4 regions of the Bacillus sp. DU-106 genome follow, and region 2 is predicted to be linked to each of the others. Evidence: riboswitches for the same ligand, from Rfam matches in the RefSeq annotation. Region 2 holds a riboswitch; each other region holds the start of a gene.
What was found. A riboswitch is a leader RNA that binds a small molecule or an ion and turns the genes downstream of it on or off. The one in region 2 is predicted to bind S-adenosylmethionine.
Positions count from the first base shown of each region.

Region 1: another riboswitch for S-adenosylmethionine. It lies ahead of C3Y97_RS25275 (methionine ABC transporter ATP-binding protein); the one in region 2 lies ahead of C3Y97_RS07145 (Na+/H+ antiporter NhaC family protein).
Region 3: another riboswitch for S-adenosylmethionine. It lies ahead of metI (cystathionine gamma-synthase/O-acetylhomoserine thiolyase); the one in region 2 lies ahead of C3Y97_RS07145 (Na+/H+ antiporter NhaC family protein).
Region 4: another riboswitch for S-adenosylmethionine. It lies ahead of mtnW (2,3-diketo-5-methylthiopentyl-1-phosphate enolase); the one in region 2 lies ahead of C3Y97_RS07145 (Na+/H+ antiporter NhaC family protein).

Region 1 is NZ_CP026607.1:4,927,411-4,932,583, reverse strand. Features, by position in the region: gene C3Y97_RS25290 (toprim domain-containing protein) at 148-492, shown strand; gene C3Y97_RS25285 (thioredoxin family protein) at 496-804, shown strand; gene C3Y97_RS25280 (hypothetical protein) at 957-1,301, shown strand; SAM riboswitch class I at 1,427-1,534, shown strand; gene C3Y97_RS25275 (methionine ABC transporter ATP-binding protein) at 1,845-2,870, shown strand; gene C3Y97_RS25270 (methionine ABC transporter permease) at 2,863-3,528, shown strand; gene metQ (methionine ABC transporter substrate-binding lipoprotein MetQ) at 3,552-4,364, shown strand; gene metQ (methionine ABC transporter substrate-binding lipoprotein MetQ) at 4,436-5,173, shown strand, end outside.
Region 2 is NZ_CP026607.1:1,374,718-1,379,890, forward strand. Features, by position in the region: gene C3Y97_RS07130 (murein hydrolase activator EnvC family protein) at 1-982, opposite strand, end outside; gene gltP (glutamate/aspartate:proton symporter GltP) at 1,478-2,752, shown strand; gene C3Y97_RS07140 (ribonuclease FAU-1 family protein) at 2,821-3,339, shown strand; SAM riboswitch class I at 3,460-3,565, shown strand; gene C3Y97_RS07145 (Na+/H+ antiporter NhaC family protein) at 3,660-4,976, shown strand; gene C3Y97_RS07150 (lmo0954 family membrane protein) at 5,158-5,173, shown strand, end outside.
Region 3 is NZ_CP026607.1:4,232,220-4,237,392, reverse strand. Features, by position in the region: gene metC (cystathionine beta-lyase) at 1-650, opposite strand, end outside; gene metI (cystathionine gamma-synthase/O-acetylhomoserine thiolyase) at 647-1,759, opposite strand; SAM riboswitch class I at 1,854-1,964, opposite strand; SAM riboswitch class I at 2,168-2,277, shown strand; gene C3Y97_RS21520 (bifunctional homocysteine S-methyltransferase/methylenetetrahydrofolate reductase) at 2,348-4,180, shown strand; gene metH (methionine synthase) at 4,180-5,173, shown strand, end outside.
Region 4 is NZ_CP026607.1:4,045,505-4,050,677, reverse strand. Features, by position in the region: gene C3Y97_RS20425 (DUF3909 family protein) at 1-261, shown strand, start outside; gene C3Y97_RS20420 (hypothetical protein) at 313-588, opposite strand; gene C3Y97_RS20415 (1,2-dihydroxy-3-keto-5-methylthiopentene dioxygenase) at 875-1,387, opposite strand; gene C3Y97_RS20410 (methylthioribulose 1-phosphate dehydratase) at 1,365-2,003, opposite strand; gene C3Y97_RS20405 (2-hydroxy-3-keto-5-methylthiopentenyl-1-phosphate phosphatase) at 2,000-2,659, opposite strand; gene mtnW (2,3-diketo-5-methylthiopentyl-1-phosphate enolase) at 2,656-3,900, opposite strand; SAM riboswitch class I at 3,965-4,070, opposite strand; gene C3Y97_RS20395 (pyridoxal phosphate-dependent aminotransferase) at 4,135-5,173, opposite strand, start outside.

The sequences.
Region 1 (5,173 bases), 1.9 Mb from region 2:
TTGGTAAGGTTTCATAAGTCTTCACAATCTAAACGAGCCGCTTGCGCTTTTCTTTTGCAAAAATAAACAGGAAACAACATGAAAATAACGAATATACTATATACTAAGTTCAAGGTTGTATAGTATATGGTGATCGGGTGATGACATATGATTTATGTAGAAAAAGTCATTATTGTAGAAGGTACATCAGATAGAAGAAAGATTGAATCTATTATTCGTGAACCGGTGGAAATTGTTTGTACAAATGGTACAATTGGTTTGTCGAAAATGGATGAGCTCGTTGATCAGTTTTTTGATAAGGAAGTGTATGTGCTAGTGGATGCTGATGATGCTGGAGAAAAGTTAAGGAAACAATTTCGAAAAGAATTCCCGCAAGCCGAGCATATCTATATTGATCGCTCGTACCGAGAAGTGGCAACTGCGCCATCTACACACTTAGCAAATGTATTATGGGGAGCCGACATTGACGTTTATACAGAATATTTACGGTAAGGAATGATAGAAGTGATTGATTGGACAGGAGCCGAAGCTACAGCCCTAATAGAGAACGAAGAAAAAACAGTATTATATGTATATACTCCAATGTGTGGAACATGCCAATTAGCAAAAAAGATGTTAACAGTGGTTGAGATGACAATTGAAGATTTGAAAATTGGGATGTTAGATTTAAATTATGCTCCGCATTTAGCAAAAGAGTATGGGATTGAAAGTGTACCTTGTTTACTTGTTTTTGAAAATGGGACACTGATGAAGAAGATATACGCATTTCATTCGGTTGAATATTTATATACGGAATTAAAGTAGGCGGCAAAAATTTTGCCGCCTCGACATATTTCTTGGGAAATATGTCGAGATGCAGGATGGATACAGTATTTGTCGAGCGAAAATAACAGGATTGCTCTTTAGTGAGAGGGAATGGTATGTAATAGAAAGTGATATGAAGGATGTGATTTAGGGTGAGATTATATTCTTTGCTTCAATCATTTGTAAATTACGCTAATGGTCAATATCATTTAGAACCGCTTTTAAGACAAGAAGAAAAAACTGTTAATTTTCGCTTTGGAGATGAAAGTTGTTCGTTACAAATTTCAAGAGATTATATAGAGTTGGTACATGAGGAAAGAGGAACGGAACAAATCATTTGCTTAGATGAAAAGGATATAGAACAATTGGTGAATGGAAATGTACGATTGCAAATGCTAATGAATGATGGACGTGTACAATATTCGGGAACGTACCGAACGATGTTATTAGTGGAATCGATGTTTCATATATGTAAACCGATGTCAGTAGGTGCTTAAAATTCTGAAGTTTCATTTTTTGCGAAAATTTCTGTTGACATGGTGAGTGTATATTGATACAATTCAAGTCATAAAATATAGACAATTTCATAAATTTCAAATCAGACGAAAATTGAATCTGATTTCTCTTATCAAGAGAGGTGGAGGGACTGTGCCCTGTGAAGCCCGGCAACCGTCAACTTATGTTGAAATGGTGCCAATTCCTGCAAAGCAAATGCTTTGAGAGATGAGAGAGAGGGATAATGTTGTTATATACGCATAAAAACCTTTCTGCTTCTCTAAAGCAGAAAGGTTTTTTTATTGTTTGAATGTGGAGGACATTCAAATAATAAAAGTAATGATAACAGTGGACTACACGCATTAAAAATAAAAAATTGCGGAGTCGACCTAAAATCTTTATGAAATCTAGCTCCAGCGGCTAGAACAGTCGGTCGTTTCATCCCTTCCTATGAGGCAAAAAGCGCCTCTACGTCAGGGATTCAAACGCCCTCTTGTTCTAAACGAGCCGCTTGCGCTTTTTATTTAAAAAAGGGGTGATACACCATGATTCTATTAGAGAATGTAAAGAAAATATATAAAGCAAAAAGCGGTGATGTCACTGCTGTAGATAATGCCAATTTAAAAATAGATAAAGGTGAAATATTTGGTGTTATCGGATATAGTGGCGCTGGAAAAAGTTCTTTAATTAGATTGTTCAATCAGTTGGAGAAACCAACTTCTGGTCAAATTACAATTGCAAATCGTGTCATTTCAGCAATTACAGGAAGCGAACTTCGTAAGGCAAGGCAAGAAATTGGAATGATTTTTCAGCACTTCAACTTACTTTGGTCACGAACAGTACGTGAAAATATAGAGTTTCCACTTGAAATTGCAGGTGTTGATAAAGCGAAGAGAAGAAAACGTGTTGATGAATTAATTCATCTTGTTGGATTAGAAGGAAGAGGAGACGCGTACCCATCTCAGCTGAGCGGGGGACAAAAGCAACGCGTCGGGATTGCAAGAGCATTAGCTAATAATCCACAAGTGCTTTTATGTGACGAAGCAACGTCAGCTCTTGATCCGGAAACGACAGATCAAATTTTGGATTTACTATCAGACATTAATAAGCGCCTTGGTTTAACAATTGTACTCATTACACATGAGATGCACGTAATTCGAAAGATTTGTAATCGTGTTGCGGTAATGGAGAAAGGAAAGATTGTAGAAACAGGTCCAGTACTTGATGTATTCCGTAATCCGAAGCAAGATATTACGAAACGATTTGTACAGCAGTTAACGGATTCTGAAGATACAAATGAAACGATTGAAAGTTTAATTGAAAAATATCCAGATGGAAAAGTAATTCGTTTGCAGTTTATCGGTGAGGCTGTAGAAAGACCAGTGCTTCAACGATTGATGCAACGCAGTGACATAGAAGTTAGCATTTTGCAAGGAAATATCGCACAAACGAATAACGGTTCTTACGGTAGTTTAGTTGTTCATTTAAATGGTGAGGAAACAGCGATCCAGCAAGCAATAGAAGGAATTCATCAAGATCAAGTAGAGCTGGAGGTGATTGCACATGGATAAGTTACTTGCAAATGTTGATTGGAATCAAATGTTAGAAGCAACTGGTGAAACGTTATATATGACGGCAATCGCAGCTCTTGCGACATTTGTTTTAGGACTCATTTTAGGATTGTTACTCTTCATGACAGCAAAAGATAATTTATGGGAAAACAAATCAATTAATACGGTGATTGGAGCATTCGTAAATATATTCCGTTCTATACCATTCATCATTTTAATTATTTTATTAATCCCATTCACAAAGATTCTTCTTGGAACAATTCTTGGAGCAAGTGCAGCTTTGCCGGCTTTAATTATTGGAGCAGCACCATTCTACGCGAGAATGGTTGAAATCGCACTTCGCGAAATTGATAAAGGTGTAATTGAAGCTTCAAAAGCAATGGGAGCAAAAACAAGCACAATTATTTTGAAAGTGTTAATTCCAGAATCGTTACCAGCATTAGTATCTGGTATTACGGTTACGACAATTGCTTTAGTAGGCTATACAGCAATGGCAGGAGTTGTTGGTGCTGGTGGCCTTGGAACACTTGCTTACTTAGAAGGATTCCAAAGAGGGAATAACGATGTAACAATCGTTGCGACAATTTGTGTATTACTAGTTGTATTTTTAATTCAGTGGATTGGTGATAGTTTAACGACTCGAATAGATAAACGATAATAAAAAACGGGAGGATGCTTCAAATGAAAAAATTGTTACTTACGGCACTTATTTCAACTTCAATTTTTGGGTTAGCTGCTTGTGGCGGGAAAGATAAAGATGAAAAGAAACTTGTTGTGGGTGCTTCTAACGTACCGCACGCTGTTATTTTAGAAAAGGCAAAACCGTTACTTGAGAAAAAAGGAATTGAGTTAGAAATTAAAAAATTCCAAGACTACGTATTACCAAATAAATCGTTAGCGGATAAGGATTTAGATGCAAACTACTTCCAGCACATTCCGTATTTAGAAAAAGAAATTAAAGATAAAAAATATGACTTTGAAGTAGCAGGAAAAATTCATTTAGAACCAATTGGTGTGTACTCTCAAAAGTATAAGAGCTTAAAAGAGCTTCCGGACGGAGCGACAATTATTATGAGTAATTCAGTTGCTGACCATGGACGTGGTTTAGCAATTTTACAAAAAGAAGGTATTTTAAAAATTAAAGACGGAATAGATCCAGTTAAAGCAACTCCAAAAGATATTGCAGATAATCCGAAAAATCTAAAATTCAAAACGGATATCGAGCCTGGTTTATTGCCACAAGTGTATAACAATAAAGAAGGCGACGCTGTTTTAATTAACTCTAACTATGCAATTGATGCAAAGTTAAATCCGGAAAAAGATGCAATTGCAATTGAAGGAAATGATTCACCATACGCAAACATAGTAGCTGTTCGTAAAGGCGATAAAGATAAGAAAGAGATTAAAGCTCTTGTAGAAGTATTGCATTCTAAAGAAATTGAAGACTTCATTAATAAAGAATATAAAGGGGCGGTTGTTCCTGTAAAAGAATAATTGCTGAAAAGGGCTGGTGTATGCCGGCTCTTTTTATAACTACATAACTATTGGGGAGAAGGGGAAAGCATATGAAAAAGGTTCTACTGTCAATTGTTACAGCGTTGTCTGTATTTACATTAGCTGCTTGCGGAGGAAAAGAGGAGAATAAGCTTGTTGTGGGAGCTTCTAACGTGCCACACGCTGTTATTTTAGAAAAGGCACAGCCGATTTTAGAGAAAAAGGGTATTAAATTAGAAATTAAAAAATTCCAAGATTATGTGTTGCCGAATAAGGCTTTAGCGGATAAAGAAATTGATGCGAACTACTTCCAGCACATTCCTTACTTAGATAAAGAAATTCAAGAAAAGGGATATAAAATTGTAAACGCAGGAAAAATCCATTTAGAACCTATGGGCATTTATTCTAAGAAATATAAAAGCTTAAAAGACCTACCAGATGGCGGAACAGTGATTATGAGTAATAACGTAGCGGAGCGAGGCCGTATGTTAGCATTGTTACAAAAAGGTGGCGTTATTAAATTAAAAGACGGAGTAGATGTTGTTAAAGCAACAGTAAAAGATGTTGTAGAAAACCCGAAAAACTTAAAATTTAAAACAGATGTTGAACCTGGACTTTCACCGAAATTGTATGAAAATAATGAGGGAGATGCTTTATTTATTAATTCAAACTATGCAATTGATGCAAAATTAAATCCAACAAAGGATGCAATTGCGATTGAAGGATCAGACTCTCCGTATGCAAACATCATTGCAGTTCGTAAAGGTGATGAGAAGAAAAAAGAAATTAAAGAGCTAGTAGAAGTGCTA
Region 2 (5,173 bases):
CGATAATTGGAACCGTTCCCGAAGCAGCGATGTCAATTCCTTTATGGTTATCTAAAGAACGTACACCAAATCCGGAAGTTTTTGATCCAGCTGCTGGTTTGATAAAACCACCGATATTTGTATCATGTGGTGTTGGGGCCGCTTGAGCAGATTTAGTAGCTTGTTGTTTGCGGGCCTCTTCTGCCTGTCGGGCTTCTTCCGCTTTACGAGCTTCTTCCGCCCGTTTTTCTTCTTCAATTGCTTTTTGAACAGCTTGACGTTGATTTTCTAAAATGCCCTTGGATTCTTCTAATCCTTCAATCTCTGAATCTACTTTTGCTACTTTCGTATGTAGATCGTTAATAAGAGTTTGTTGCTGCTGTTGGTTATTTTGTAATTCTTGTTGTTTTTGTTCTAGTTTTTGTTCAGAGTCTTTCAGTTGTTGTTCTTTTTTCTCAACAGCCTCTTTTTCTGTCGTTACAGCATTTTGATCAGATGTTTGTTTTTTTACAATATCTGTATCGTTGTTTAATATTAAACTTACGGAGTACATATTATCAACAAGATCAGCAATGTTTGTAGAGTTTGTTAATACTTCTGTAATGATATTTGTACGCGGTTTTTCTTGCATAGATTGTAATCGTTGTTTAATAACTTCCTGACGTGTATCTATGTTTGTTTGTAATTGTTCTATATGTTTCTTTTTGTCAGTAATTACTTGTTGTGTTTTGCTAATTTCTTTTTTTGTATCGTTTAATTCAGTCTCATTTTTATTAATGGAAGTAGTTAATTCATCAATTTTCTTCTGTAATTCTTGAATTTCTTTTTCTATTTGTTCTTTCTCGACTGATTTATTTTGTAAGTCACTTTGTTTGCCTTCTAATTCAGATTGAATGTTAGATAATTTATCTTGATTCGTTTCAGCGTATACGGGTGAAAGTAACGGGGAAGCAAAAATCGTTCCTGCTGCTAAAACACTAAACGCTGCAAATTTCTTTTTCATTGTTGTCTGACTCCTTTCCCTATGAATGTTATATATCATAAGAAGAAGGGTGTCTATCGTTGTAATCATAATGTAAAGAAAATTTTATAAAATTGCTAAGTTTTGTCGGAATTTATCATTTTTCAACTGTAATTGTCATAGTGCTTACATTTTATTCATATGTGTAACAAAGGTATATTTTGGAATTTTTCTGTAAAATGAAGGAGGAAAGTAATCGTTTTTATGAGGTGAAATATTACTTGGAAAGCTAATAAAACACTAGTGAGGAATCGTTCTCATGTGAGGTTTTCTGACATGGGTCTACTTTTTGTCAAGAAAATTATTTGCGTTCGGGCAAAGTTATTTTGTTGTCAGATTTAAATTTTTGATTTATGATTTTTAACAGGGACAAAATGTAGTGAATTGTCGAATAATATGTAATACTCTTAATTTCTTAGTTTTATAGAGATAGAATGAGAGATAGAGTGACACATCGAAGAGGGGGTTACAACAAATATGAAAAGAATAGGACTAGCATGGCAAATATTAATAGGACTTGCGCTTGGTATTGCGGTTGGGGCGATTTTCTTTGGCAATCCAGCAGTGGTGAGTTATTTACAACCAATTGGTGATATTTTCATCCGATTAATTAAAATGATCGTTGTGCCAATTGTTGTAGCAAGTATTGTTGTTGGGGTTGCTGGTGTTGGTGATGTTAAAAAACTAGGTCGACTAGGCGGAAAAACAATTATTTACTTTGAAATCATTACAACAATTGCAATTATTGTCGGTCTATTAATAGCGAATATTTTCCAACCAGGAAAAGGCGTAAATATGGAGCAGTTAACAAAGACAGATATTTCGAAATATACACATACGACAGAGCAAGTACAAAGTCATTCATTTGCAGATACATTTGTAAATATTGTTCCAACGAACATTATGAAGTCGTTAGCTGACGGAGATATGCTAGCTATTATCTTCTTCTCTGTACTATTTGGTTTAGGTGTAGCAGCAATTGGTGAAAGAGGAAGACCAGTTCTTCAATTTTTCCAAGGTGTAGCTGACGCAATGTTTTACGTAACAAACCAAGTTATGAAATTTGCGCCATTTGGTGTATTTGCACTAATTGGTGTTACAGTTTCTACATTTGGTCTTGCTTCATTAATTCCATTAGGGAAATTACTAATTGTCGTATATGGAGCAATGATCTTCTTCGTCGTAGTTGTCTTAGGACTTACAGCGAAAATATTTGGAATTAACATTTTCCAATTCTTTAAGATTTTAAAAGACGAGCTGATTTTAGCGTATTCTACAGCAAGCTCAGAAACAGTTTTACCAAAAATCATGGAGAAAATGGAGAAATTCGGTTGTCCGAAAGCAATTACATCTTTCGTTATTCCGACAGGTTATTCATTTAACTTAGATGGATCAACTTTATATCAAGCAATTGCGGCTATTTTCTTAGCGCAAATGTACGGTATTGATTTATCTATTACACAACAAATTACATTGTTGCTTGTATTAATGGTTACATCAAAAGGGATCGCAGGTGTACCGGGCGTATCATTCGTTGTATTATTAGCGACACTTGGTACAGTAGGTATTCCACCTGAAGGCTTAGCGTTCATTGCTGGTATTGACCGTATTTTAGATATGGCTCGTACAGCAGTTAACGTTGTAGGAAACTCTTTAGCAGCTGTAGTTATGTCTAAGTGGGAAGGTCAATATGACGCTGAAAAAGGACAAGCTTATTTAAAAGAGATTTCTGAAAAGGGTCAAGCGGCTTAATTATAATATGAACAAGCTCTCACATAATATGTGGGAGCTTTTCTGTATATAGAAGAGGAGCAGACATAATGAAACGAAAATATGGTGACGGTTCTTCGTGGAAGAGACTAATAGAAAAGAGTTATACGGTTAAGCAAGTGGAAGAGGGAATGCTCGGAATACTGGATATAAAAAAGGTGAGAGAGCCTAGTTGTAAACAATATGATGGTGAAGAACTTTGTATTGCAGCAGATCAGTATACGTGGATTCAATATTTCATAGACGGGAAAAACTTTGCGATTACCGCTATGTTAGATGATCAGAAAAAATTAGTGCAATATTATATCGATGTGGCGAAAGAATATAAAATAGACGATCGTGGTTTACCGTATTTTGATGATTTATATTTAGATGTAGTATTATTATCTAGCGGTAAGGTGTATGTATTAGATGAAGAGGAGCTAGAGGATGCTTATAAAAGTGGTGATGTCACGAAGGAAGAGTATGAGCTAGCTTGGCACACTACGAAATGGATATTAGCAACAATAAAAAATAGTGAATTTTATTGGATTTCAATATTGGAAGAAGAAATCGAAAAGTTAAAATGATTGTTGTATTCAAATTTTTGTATAATTACCAAAAAAATCTATACAAAAAATAATTGACTTTTGTTTTGTAAGCGAGTAAAGTTAGGGAAGAAATTATTATTAAAAAATAAATATGAAACCTTCTTATAAAGAGAGGCGGAGGGACTGGCCCTACGATGCCTCGGCAGCGGACTCGATTTCAGAGTGCTGTGCCAAATCCAGCAAGCGTGTGCTTGAAAGATGAGAAGAGTGTTTCTTATAGATGTATAAGACCTCTTCTCATCGGAAGAGGTCTTTTGTTATTTATTAGAAAAAGGTTGAAACTAGGGAGAGATGGTACTTTGAAAGAAACGAGAGGAAATGGTTTAGCTTTATTACCACTTGGGATATTTTTGGCGCTATTTATTGGTTCTGGAATTATTACAGGTGATTTCTATAAATTGCCGATACTTGTAGCGATTTCAATTGCTGTAGGGGTCGCTTTAGTGATGAATCGTAAAGAAAGTTTTAATGTGAAAGTAGAGCGGTTCGCTAAAGGTGCAGGAAATCCGGATATTATGATTATGGTATTAATTTTTGTGCTTGCAGGTGCGTTTTCTGAAACTGCTAAAGGAATGGGCGGAGTAGACTCAACTGTTAATTTAGCGTTAACTATTTTACCGCCAGGATTTATCGTAGCTGGAATCTTTGTTATTGGTGCATTTATTTCATTAGCGATGGGAACTTCAATGGGAACAATTGCAGCATTAGCGCCGATTGCTGTAGGTATTAGTGGTCAAACTGATATCTCAATTGCGCTTGCAATGGCTACTGTTGTTGGCGGAGCGATGTTTGGTGATAATTTATCATTTATTTCAGATACAACAATCGCAGCTGTTCGTTCACAAGGAACAGAAATGAAAGATAAGTTTAAAACGAACTTTTTAATTGTGTTACCAGCGGCTATTATTACAATTGTACTATTAGTAATAGTTACTTCAGGAAGTGACACGCAGATTAAAGCACATAGCTTTGATTGGATAAAGATTTTACCGTACGCAGGAGTACTTATTACAGCGCTACTTGGCTGGAATGTACTTATTGTATTAACTGGTGGAACTTTACTATCTGGTGTTATCGGCCTTATAGATGGAAGTTACACGTTAGAAAGTTTCTTTAAAAGTGTAACGACTGGAATGGGCGGTATGATGGAGTTAGTATTACTTGCTATATTAATTGGCGGTATGGTTGAATTAATCCAATATAATGGTGGTATTCAATATTTAATGAATGTATTAACACGTAATATTCGTTCGAAAAAAGGAGCGGAATTTGGTATTGCTGGTTTAGTGAGTATGACGAATATGTGTACAGCGAATAATACGATTTCAATTATCTTTACAGGCCCGCTTGCAAAAAATATTGCAGATCAATATGAAATAGACCCTCGTAAATCAGCGAGTGTATTAGATCTTTTCTCATGTTGTGTGCAAGGATTAATTCCGTACGGTGCCCAAATGTTAACGGCAGCAGGATTTGCAGCGTTATCTCCGGTTGAATTGTTGCCATATGCATTTTATCCAATCTTAGTTGGAGTATGTGGTATTGTTTCTATTTTAATTGGGTTTCCAAGGTTTTCGAAAGTAGCTGAGAAAAAAGAGTATCATAAAACAGCTTAATTTAATATGAATGTTAGTAATTAAAAAACGTGCAGAGAATAGACTCTGCACGTTTTTTTGCGTAAAGGGCTGAATATGACTCGGTCTTAAGTCTGAGTTAAAAACGGTTCTTAAGCTCGTTATGGAAAGATGAAAAAATAGTTAAGATAAGAGTATCAAATCGAAGGGAGGCAAGCACAAGATGAAACAATTTCTAG
Region 3 (5,173 bases), 2.6 Mb from region 2:
AGTTCTGAATCTTTTACTACTGCTAATCCAGCAGTAACATCACTATGACCAGCAATAAATTTTGTAGCACTATGAAGAACGACATCAGCTCCAAGTTCAAGTGGTTTTTGGAATAGTGGTGTCAAAAATGTATTATCAACAAAAGTAAGAGCCCCAATAGATTTTGCGAGTTTAGAAACCTCGCGAATATCTGTCACTTTTAAAAGTGGGTTAGAAGGTGTTTCTACATAAAAGAGCTTTGTATTTGGTTTAATGTTTTGTTTTATTTCTTCTAAATTGGTCATATCAACAAATGTATGTGAAACACCGTAACGGGAGAGTACCTCAGTTATCACTCGGTAAGTGCCTCCGTACACATCTTCTGAAATGAGTACGTGATCACCTTGTGAAAGAAGGAGGAATGCAGTGGAAATCGCTGCAATGCCTGATGCAAAGGCGAATCCTTTTGTTCCGCCTTCTAATAAAGCAATGATATCTTCAAGAGCTTCACGAGTTGGGTTTCCTGACCTGCTATAGTCATATTTTCCGAACGTATCTACATCAAACTGGTGAAAAGTTGATGTGTTATAAATAGGAACGTTCACAGCGCCTGTTTGCGAGTCGTGTTTATATTGGTTGTGTAGTAAGAGTGTATCTATAGAATAGCTCATATTCTTACACCTTCTTTTACGAGTTTAATTGCTTGCTTTAAGTCTTGAATTAAATCGTTACTATTTTCAATGCCAACTGAGAATCGAAGAAGACGATTGCATACGCCGTTTGCTGTTCTAATTTCTTCAGGAATATCAGCATGTGTTTGCGTTGCTGGATAAGTCATTAAACTTTCTACACCACCAAGACTTTCGGCAAATGTAATTAAGGATAAAGATTGTAAGAATGGATTAATCCAAGCTTCATCTTTAAGGCGGAATGAGATCATGCCACCTCTTCCTGGATAAAATACATCTGTCACCCCGTCTTCATCATTTAAATACGCAACAACTGCTTTCGCATTTTCTTCATGTTGCCTCATGCGAAGCGCTAACGTTTTCATACCGCGAATTAATAACCATGAGTCAAATGGGCTTAAAACTGCACCTGATGCATTATGATAATGAGCGATTTCCTCGCAAAGTTCCTTTCCTTTTGCAACGACAAGCCCGCTTAGTACATCGTTATGTCCCCCTAAATATTTCGTTGCGCTATGAAGTACAATGTCAGCACCTTCTGTTAATGGTTGCTGTATATAAGGTGTGTAGAAAGTGTTGTCTACAATAAGGAGTAGTCCGTTCCTTTTCGCTACAGTTGCGACAGCAGCAATATCAGTAACTTGCATTAATGGATTAGTTGGAGTTTCTATGAAAATAGCCTTCGTTTCAGTTGTGATAGCTTGCTCAATTTGTTTAATAGACTGTGTATTTACGTATCTACATCGAACATTCCACTTTTTTTCATGCTCAGAAAATAATCGATACGTTCCCCCGTATAAATCTTCAGATACAATAAGTTCGTCTCCAGAGCGGAATAGAGAAAGGACGAGGAGAACAGCCGCCATCCCTGAACTACAGGCATAACCTTGTTCGCCATATTCTAAGTCTGCGATCGCCTGTTCTAAAAGACCTCGAGTTGGATTGCCAGTTCGTGAATAGTCAAAGCCAGTAGATTTACCAATTCCTTCGTGACGATAAGCGGTTGAGAAATAAACTGGTGGATTAACCGTTCCGGTTGTAGTTTCACTGCGATTTCCGATTTGTGCTAGTTTTGTTTCGATTGTTGACATATGAAAATTCCTCCTTTTTAAATTGAAACATTAAGTGAATATAAAATAAAAAAAGCCTTCTAAGAAGAAGGCTTTCGGTTTGAATAGAGTCTTCTTCTCATCTGTCAAATCTTTCACAATTTGCTGGAATTAGCACCTTATTAACAAAATGTTAATGGTTGCTGAGGCGTCACAGGGCCAGTCCCTCTACCTCTCTAGATAAGAATGTTCGTATGAAATTTTTATTATGTTTTTAACTTTACAATAAAATATAACTGAATTGCAACTTTATTTTAAATAATTTTTATTTTTCCGCAAGTGTCATTGACTTTTACTTTTGTGCATGCTAAATTTATTAAAAAATTAACAAACATTGTTAAAAGGGGAACGCATTTCCTTTTAGCTACATAAATAAAATAATAAAGACAACTCTTATTGAGAGCGGTGGAGGGAAAGGCCCTGTGAAACCCGGCAACCTTCAAACGAAATGTTTGAAACGGTGCTAATACCTGCAAAACGAATGTTTTGCATAATAAGAGGAGGAACGATTATGTCCCCCTCTTCAAAGTGAAGAGGGGGTTTTTATATTGATAGAAATGAGGGAGAGTCGTGAAATTACTAGATTTATTATCAAAAGGAATTGTAATAGGTGATGGTGCGGTTGGGACGTTATTGCATTCACATGGTTTGCAAAGTAGCTTTGAAGAATTGAATGTATCTGATCCAGACTTAATTATATCGATTCATAAACAATATGTAGCTGCTGGAGCAGATGTAATTCAAACGAATACGTATGGAGCAAATGAGGCGAAATTACGTATGTATGGTTTAGAAAATCAAGTTACAGAAATTAATAGAGCGGCAGTAAAACTAGCGAAAGCATCTGTGACAGATAAAAATGCAATTTTAGGAACAATTGGTGGTATGAAACATATCGGAGCTGTTACAACGACTGATATGGAAAGAGAGTTTATGTTACTTGAACAGGCAGGGGCTTTACTAGAAGAACAGGTTGATGGATTACTATTAGAAACTTTTTACGATGAATTTGAATTACTTCATGCCGTTAAAGTATTGCGTAAGCAAACGAATATTCCAATTGTTGCGCAATTAGCGTTACATGAAGCAGGTACGACTCAAAATGGAAATGATGTCAATGAAATATTAAAGCAACTTATAGATTACGGTGCAAATGTTGTTGGATTGAATTGTCAACTAGGGCCGCTTCATATGACGGAAGCTTTCAAAATGATATCGATTCCTCAAAATGGCTATTTATCAGCATACCCAAATGCAGGCCTCCCGAATTATGTGGATGGACGTTACGTATATGAGGGAAGTCCAGCTTATTTTGAAGCGATGACACCGAGATTTATTGAGCAAGGTATTCGGTTATTGGGTGGTTGTTGTGGTACGACTCCAGAACATATTCAAAGTATGAAGCGCGCTGTTGCGAATATTACCCCTGTAATAGAAAAAGACACGATTCAAAGGCCGAAAGTCGTTCATACGCATGAGAAACGTTCGAAGGCTCACGTCACTCTAGCAGAGAAAGCGAAAAAACAAACAACAGTTGTAGTGGAATTAGATCCACCGAAAACGTTAGATACACAGCGTTTTTTTGAAGGAGCAAGAGCGTTAAAAAGAGCGGGAGCAGATGCTATTACTCTAGCAGATAATTCATTAGCATCGCCTCGTGTTTCTAATATGGCGATGGGTGCGTTATTAACGAAGCATGATATCCCAGTATTGACGCATTTAACGTGTAGAGATCATAACGTCATTGGACTACAATCTCATTTGTTAGGTTTATCGGCGTTAGGGATGGAAGAAGTGTTAGCTTTAACTGGTGATCCAGCGCGCGTTGGTGATTTTCCCGGTGCCACTTCTGTATATGATTTATCCTCTATTGAGCTTATTAAAATGATTAAAGAAATGAACGATGGACGTTCAATTTTAGGGAAATCAATTGGACCGGCGACAAGGTTTTCTGTAGGCGGCGCATTTAATCCTCACGTGAGGCACTTAAAAGCAGCGGTTAAGCGAATGGAACGAAAAATAGATGCTGGAGCGGAGTATTTTTTAACTCAGCCAATTTACGATATCAAGTTAATTGAAGAAGTGTATGAAGCGACAAAGCATTTGGAACAACCTATTTTTATTGGAATTATGCCGTTAGTAAGTAAGCGGAATGCAGATTTTCTTCATTTTGAGGTGCCGGGTATTACTCTTCCTGAAGAAATAAGAGAGAGAATGGATGGACATGAAACGAAAGAGGCAGCAATTGAGGAAGGGATCCGCATTTCACAAGAATTGGTCGACGCAGCGATGAAATATTTTAATGGTATTTATCTTATTACACCATTTTTAAAGTATGAAATTACAGAACATCTTGTTAAATATGTAAGAGAAAAGCAAGAAGTGAAAGAAGGTATTAATTGATGAAGTGTATAGAAGAAAAATTAAAAAATAGCATTTTAATATTAGATGGTGCAATGGGGACAATGATTCAGCAAGAGGATTTAACTGCTGAAGATTTCGGAGGAGAAGAGTACGAGGGCTGTAATGAATATTTAGTGGAAACAAGACCAGACGTTATTTTAAAGATTCATAAAGCTTATATTGAAGCTGGAGCGGATATTATTGAAACAAATACATTTGGAGCAACGAATATTGTACTAAGTGATTATGATCTGTCTCATTTAGATGAAGAACTAAATGAAAAGGCAGCACTTTTGGCGAAGCAAGCTGTTAAAGAAAGCGGGAAGGAAGTATATGTTGCGGGAGCGATGGGACCAACAACGAAAGCAATTAGTGTTACAGGTGGTGTGACTTTTGAAGAATTGATTGAGGCTTATACAAGGCAGGCACGAGGATTATTAAAAGGAGCAGTTGATGTATTACTCGTTGAGACGAGTCAAGATATGCGTAACGTGAAAGCAGCTTATATTGGAATTCAAGCCGCTTTTGAAGAACTGAAAAAAACGGTTCCTATTATGATTTCAGGAACGATTGAGCCAATGGGAACGACTCTGGCTGGGCAAACAATTGAAGCTTTTTATTTATCAGTAGAACATATGAAACCATTATCTGTTGGGTTAAACTGTGCGACTGGTCCGGAGTTTATGAGGGACCATATTCGTTCACTATCTGATTTATCGGAGTGTTACATTTCTTGTTATCCAAATGCAGGTCTTCCTGATGAAGATGGACATTACCATGAATCTCCATCTTCTCTTGCTGAAAAGGTGAAGCGATTTGCTGAAGAAGGATGGGTTAATATTATTGGTGGTTGTTGTGGCACGACACCAGAACATATAAAAGCAATGAAATCCGCGCTAGCATCTCTTAGGCCTCGTGACCATCATGAGAGAGAAGGACATGGAATTAGTGGATTAGAAGCACTGCAATATGATGAGTCTATGAGACCGTTAT
Region 4 (5,173 bases), 2.7 Mb from region 2:
CAAAAAGAAGCTTTTAAACAAAAATATGATTTTGAACCAGAATTTGAATATGGAAGAGATGAGAAGGGACATTATGTAATTCGAACCTCAAAAAAGATGTTAGAAGAAATGGAGTTTTATTTGGCATTGAAATATGATCGTGATGGAGTGGATCTTTATATGCAAGCTGAGATTGATGGTATATTTCATGTATCTGTTAGCTATGGTGAAGATGCCCTACATCTACAAGAATTGTTTCAATTTCTAGAAGAAAATAAATAAAAGTCCTCATTTGAGGACTTTTATTTATTTAGTCATCTTTAATTTTTATAATTATAAGTTAGAAGCGCGTCGGCATCGTTCAACCGGGAACGGGATAATTTGTGCGATGTGATTAGGACCAAATTGTTTTGTACGAGCATGGCGTATTATATAAAAAGCACACAGAATTGAAACAGGAATAGCGCCGAATAAACCAAATAATAAAGCGCTTACACAAGATGCGACAAATCCTAAAACACCAATTTCTAACTCTTCCATAATAGCTCCTAAAATAACAGGAAATGCTCCACATGTAACTCCAAGTATAAGTGCGATAAGTAAGCTCATGATTATCCCCCTCTGTTTGCGATATTATTTTCCTTCTAAGTTAATTGTAGTATATCACATATAAAACAGAATTTTCAGAAAAAATTCAATAAATGTTCAAAAAATGTTCGAAAAATGCACTTGAAAAATTAAGGTGTAAATTTGTGATGAAATGGTACTTTCAAGTAAATAAAAAATCAGACTTATTTCAAAATGAAATAAGCCTTTTCCATAGGAGGATGTATATATGTAGAGTGAATAAAAGTTTGGAAAAGGGGGTCCAAGTCCTTTTATTCAACTAACTACCTTAATAGATTGGAACCCAGCCTTCAGTTGTCACAAAAATACGAATAGCTACAACTTGGCGATCATCTTGCAAGGTAAAATAATGTCTTGCATTTTCAGGAACAGATATTAAATCGCCTGGCTCAAGTTCAACATCAAAGAATTTCCCATCTTTACCTTCAATAGCGAAAATGCCGTGACCACTGACGATAAAGCGAACTTCGTCATCTGTATGATGGTGTTCCTTTTGGAAATTAATTAATAATTCGTCAAGGTTAGGTGTGCTACTTGAAAGTGAGATTACATCATGTGCTTTATAACCTCGACGTGCTGAAACATCAGCGATTTCTTTTGAAAAAATAGCTAATATTTCAGCTTTGTTTTCATCTGTTAACGAATAATTTTCATTTAAATGAGTAGGAAGTTTAGAAATATTCCATTTCTCATATAAAACGCCTTCCTCTTGTAGAAATTTAGATACTTCCACTTCATTTTCAATACGAGTATTTACTTCATGAATACGAATTTGCGCCATTAGAAACGCCTCCTTGAATTGATAATAGTTTTATATGAAATTGGAATAAAAACTCATAAGCTTCTAATCTCTTCTTTGCATCAAAGCTATCTCGGCCCCATACGGTAATACCGTGGTTACGGATTAATACTGCACCCGAATCTCCTTGTATATGCTTTCGGAAGTTTTCTCCAAGTGTTGGGATATGGGCATGGTTTTCGATAATAGGAATGTGAATGGTTGCACCTTCTTCCCAAATATCGAGAGCTTTAATAATTTCTTGATTTTGAAGGGTGACTGCATCACTATATAAATTTGTGATGACATTATTATCGGTTGTATGAACATGAAGTACGCAACCGGCATTCGTATTGTTATAAATGTGTGTATGCAATATTGTTTCTGCTGAAGGGCGTAATTCAGTCTCTAAAACGGGAACTCCTACATGATCTACTAATAGAAAATCATCTGGAGTGGTTTTTGTTTTATCTTTACCGCTTGCCGTAATAAGAAAAGTAAGTGGTTCATGACTAACCTTTATAGAAATATTACCACTTGTTGCTGGGAACCAATTTCGTGTTGTTAACTCTTTTTTTATCTCGCTTAAGTCATACCATTGACGAAAAAGTTGTTTCATGCCTTCACCTCCAACAAAAGTTTTAATTCAGCTTGCACATCTTGAAATGTTTCAAACGGTGTATAAGCAATATGATTTTCTTCACACTTTGTAATAAGAAAATCGCGAGCGAATACTTTATCAGCTTGTTTCGCGGCTTGTAAATCAGTAATAGAATCTCCAATTACAATATGAAAGTCATCTGTATCACTTAATTTACGGATTAATGATGATTTACATAATCCGCAATGATTTTGACAATGATCATCACAAGAATGGGGCCATTTAACTGTAATAAACTCTGCTGAAAAGTCTGTTTCATTACAATAAATTTGCTCTTTTGGAATGATTCCTTGTAAGAGTGGATAGACGAAGAAATCCATTCCACCTGATATCACGTAAAAAGAAATGTTATTTTCCTTTACGAATTGTATAAACTCATGAAAACCACTACGGATTTCAGCAGTTTCTATTAAAAATTGAATAATATCATCGTGCAGATTAGTAGGTATTAATTGAAATAATTGAGAAACACCTTCTTGAATGGATAGTTCTTGTGATAAAATTTTATTCTTTACTTCTTCGGCTTCTGGTGGTGCGAATTTTTCCATAATGGACATAATGTTATCATTATTTGTAATCGTGCCATCGAAATCACAAAATACTTGAATACTCATAATTTCACCTCATAAGAGGGATTTCCCCATATTTGTAGTGCACTATGCAAATTTATGTCGTCTACTTCATGGAGTGGTTTATTTTGCAAAGTAGCATCAATTGCAGTACGGAAAGCTTTACCGCCGCCTTGCGCTCCATTTGGATGTCCGTGTATCCCGCCGCCAGCATTAATAACAACATCTTTACCGAAATCTCGTACAATAAAGGGAACGAAACCAGGATGAATACCAGCAGACGGAACAGAAAAGCTCTTCTTGAAAGATGCATCGTCTTCAGTTAAATATTTTGAGATAGCAAGAGCCTCCTCTTTTTCTAGCGCAACACTTCCGTATGGAGATGGGAATAATGAAAAGTCAGCCCCAGCATAACGTAGTAGCTTTCCAAGTAATAATGGAGATGAAACTCCATATAACTTGGATGCTGAATAAGCACCACTTACAGCAGGATGTGCCATAATAGGAACTGGGATTTCATCATCTTCTGCAAGTGATTGTAGTACATCTAGTCCGTAAGCAAATACGTTAAATAATAGAATATCAGCTCCAGCTTGCACTGCACGTTTAGCATTTTCTTTTAAATCAAAAGTTCGTCCTGTTAAATTTACGGCATATAACGTTTTATGTCCGTATGTTTCATATACAGATTGTAAAACTTCTTTTCCAGATACAATGCGTTTCGTAAGTGGTGTTAATGCATTTTCAAATAATATTTCATCATCTTTTACTATATCTACACCACCAATTGCTTGATCGCGTAATTGCGTTTTTAAATACCCAATGTTTCGTCCAATCATTCCTTTAAAAATACTCATTAAAAGGGGACGATCATGCACTTGTAAAAGATTTCGAATACCATCTATCCCGAATTTTGGACCAGGAAAATGTTTTTTTAACTCGTCTGAAAAAGTTAAGTCAATTAATTTTACTTCGCCATCAAGTGATAGCTTTCCAAATGTAGTCGTTAAAATCGCTGGTAAATCTGGACTGAAGTTTAATAGCGGATATTCGATTTTAATAATTCCGCGTTTTACTTTTTTACGTAAATACGAATTGGTATGTTCATGTTCAGCTAATTCCTCAACATGAATGACGTTGCCTTTATGCTGCTTTAATTGTTCTTGCAATAAGTGTGGCAAATGAGTCCAAGAGCCAATTGTTAAACCGAGTGCAATTTGCTCAGCTTTTTTTTCTAAGTTATGTGAATCATCATGGATTAAATACGTCGCTATAATTCCGCTCATTGTTATAACCTCCTAGTTAAATAAAAAAACCTCTCAGCTAAGGAGAGGTTTTTTTACAACCAGCTCCTTATCTGTCAGCGTAATGCTGCGAGAATTAGCACCGTGTCTACAATTGTAGATCGGTTGCCGGGTTTCGTCGGGCTCGTCCCTCCACCTGCTCTTGATAAGAAGTATTTAGAAATGTTTAAATTTTTAAGATAACTGAATTTTGTCAGATATTTTTCGTGTTGTCAATTACTTTTTGAAAAAATTTAATTTATCAATTCGATTAATGGCTTCTCGTAATCTATCTTCTGTATGTAAGAGACCAACACGGACATACCCTTCGCCATGCTCACCAAATCCAACACCAGGAGCAACTGCGACATGTGCTTTTTCTAGTAAAATATTAGAAAATTGCTCAGAGGTATATCCTTTTGGAACGGGAAGCCATGCAAAGAATGATCCTGTTGGAATGTCTACATTCCAACCAATTGAGTGACAGGCTGAAATAAGAGCGTTTCTTCGAGATTCGTAACTATTTACAAGGTCTATTACACAAGACTGTGAACTTAATAGCGCTTCTCGAGCAGCATCTTGAACTGCACCGAATATACTAACATACATATGATCTTGTAATAGGTTAATTGTTTCAATCACACTTTCATTCCCTACAGCAAAAGCGATGCGCCAGCCAGCCATATTGAAAGTTTTTGATAATGTGTAAATTTCAATTCCTATATTTTTCGCACCATCTGCTTGCAAGAAACTAACAGGTTTTTGACCATCAAATCCGATAGCGCCATAAGCAAAATCGTGAACAACTAATATATTATGTTTATTAGCAAAGTGAATGGTTGCATCAAAAAAATCTTTTGATGCAGTAGCACCGGTAGGATTATTTGGATAGTTTAAAAACATTAATTTTGCACGCTCTGCAATAGAGTCATCAATGTTCGTATAATCTGGTAAAAAGTTATTTTCTGCAATAAGTGGCATTCTTTCAAATTGTGCTTTTGCTAAAGCAACCCCGGATAAATAATCTGGATAACCTGGATCCGGAACGAGAATCGTATCACCAGGATTTGTAAAACAAATCGGTAATTCTACTAGTCCAGCCTTCCCACCAAACAAAATAGCAACTTCAGTTTTTGGGTTTAATTCGACGCCATATTCACGTTTATAGAATGTAGCCACGGCTTCCTTTAAGCTTTCATGTCCGCGAAATGGCGGATATTTATGATGAATGGTCTTTTCGGCAGCATCTTGTAAAGCTTTTACGATATGCTGCGGT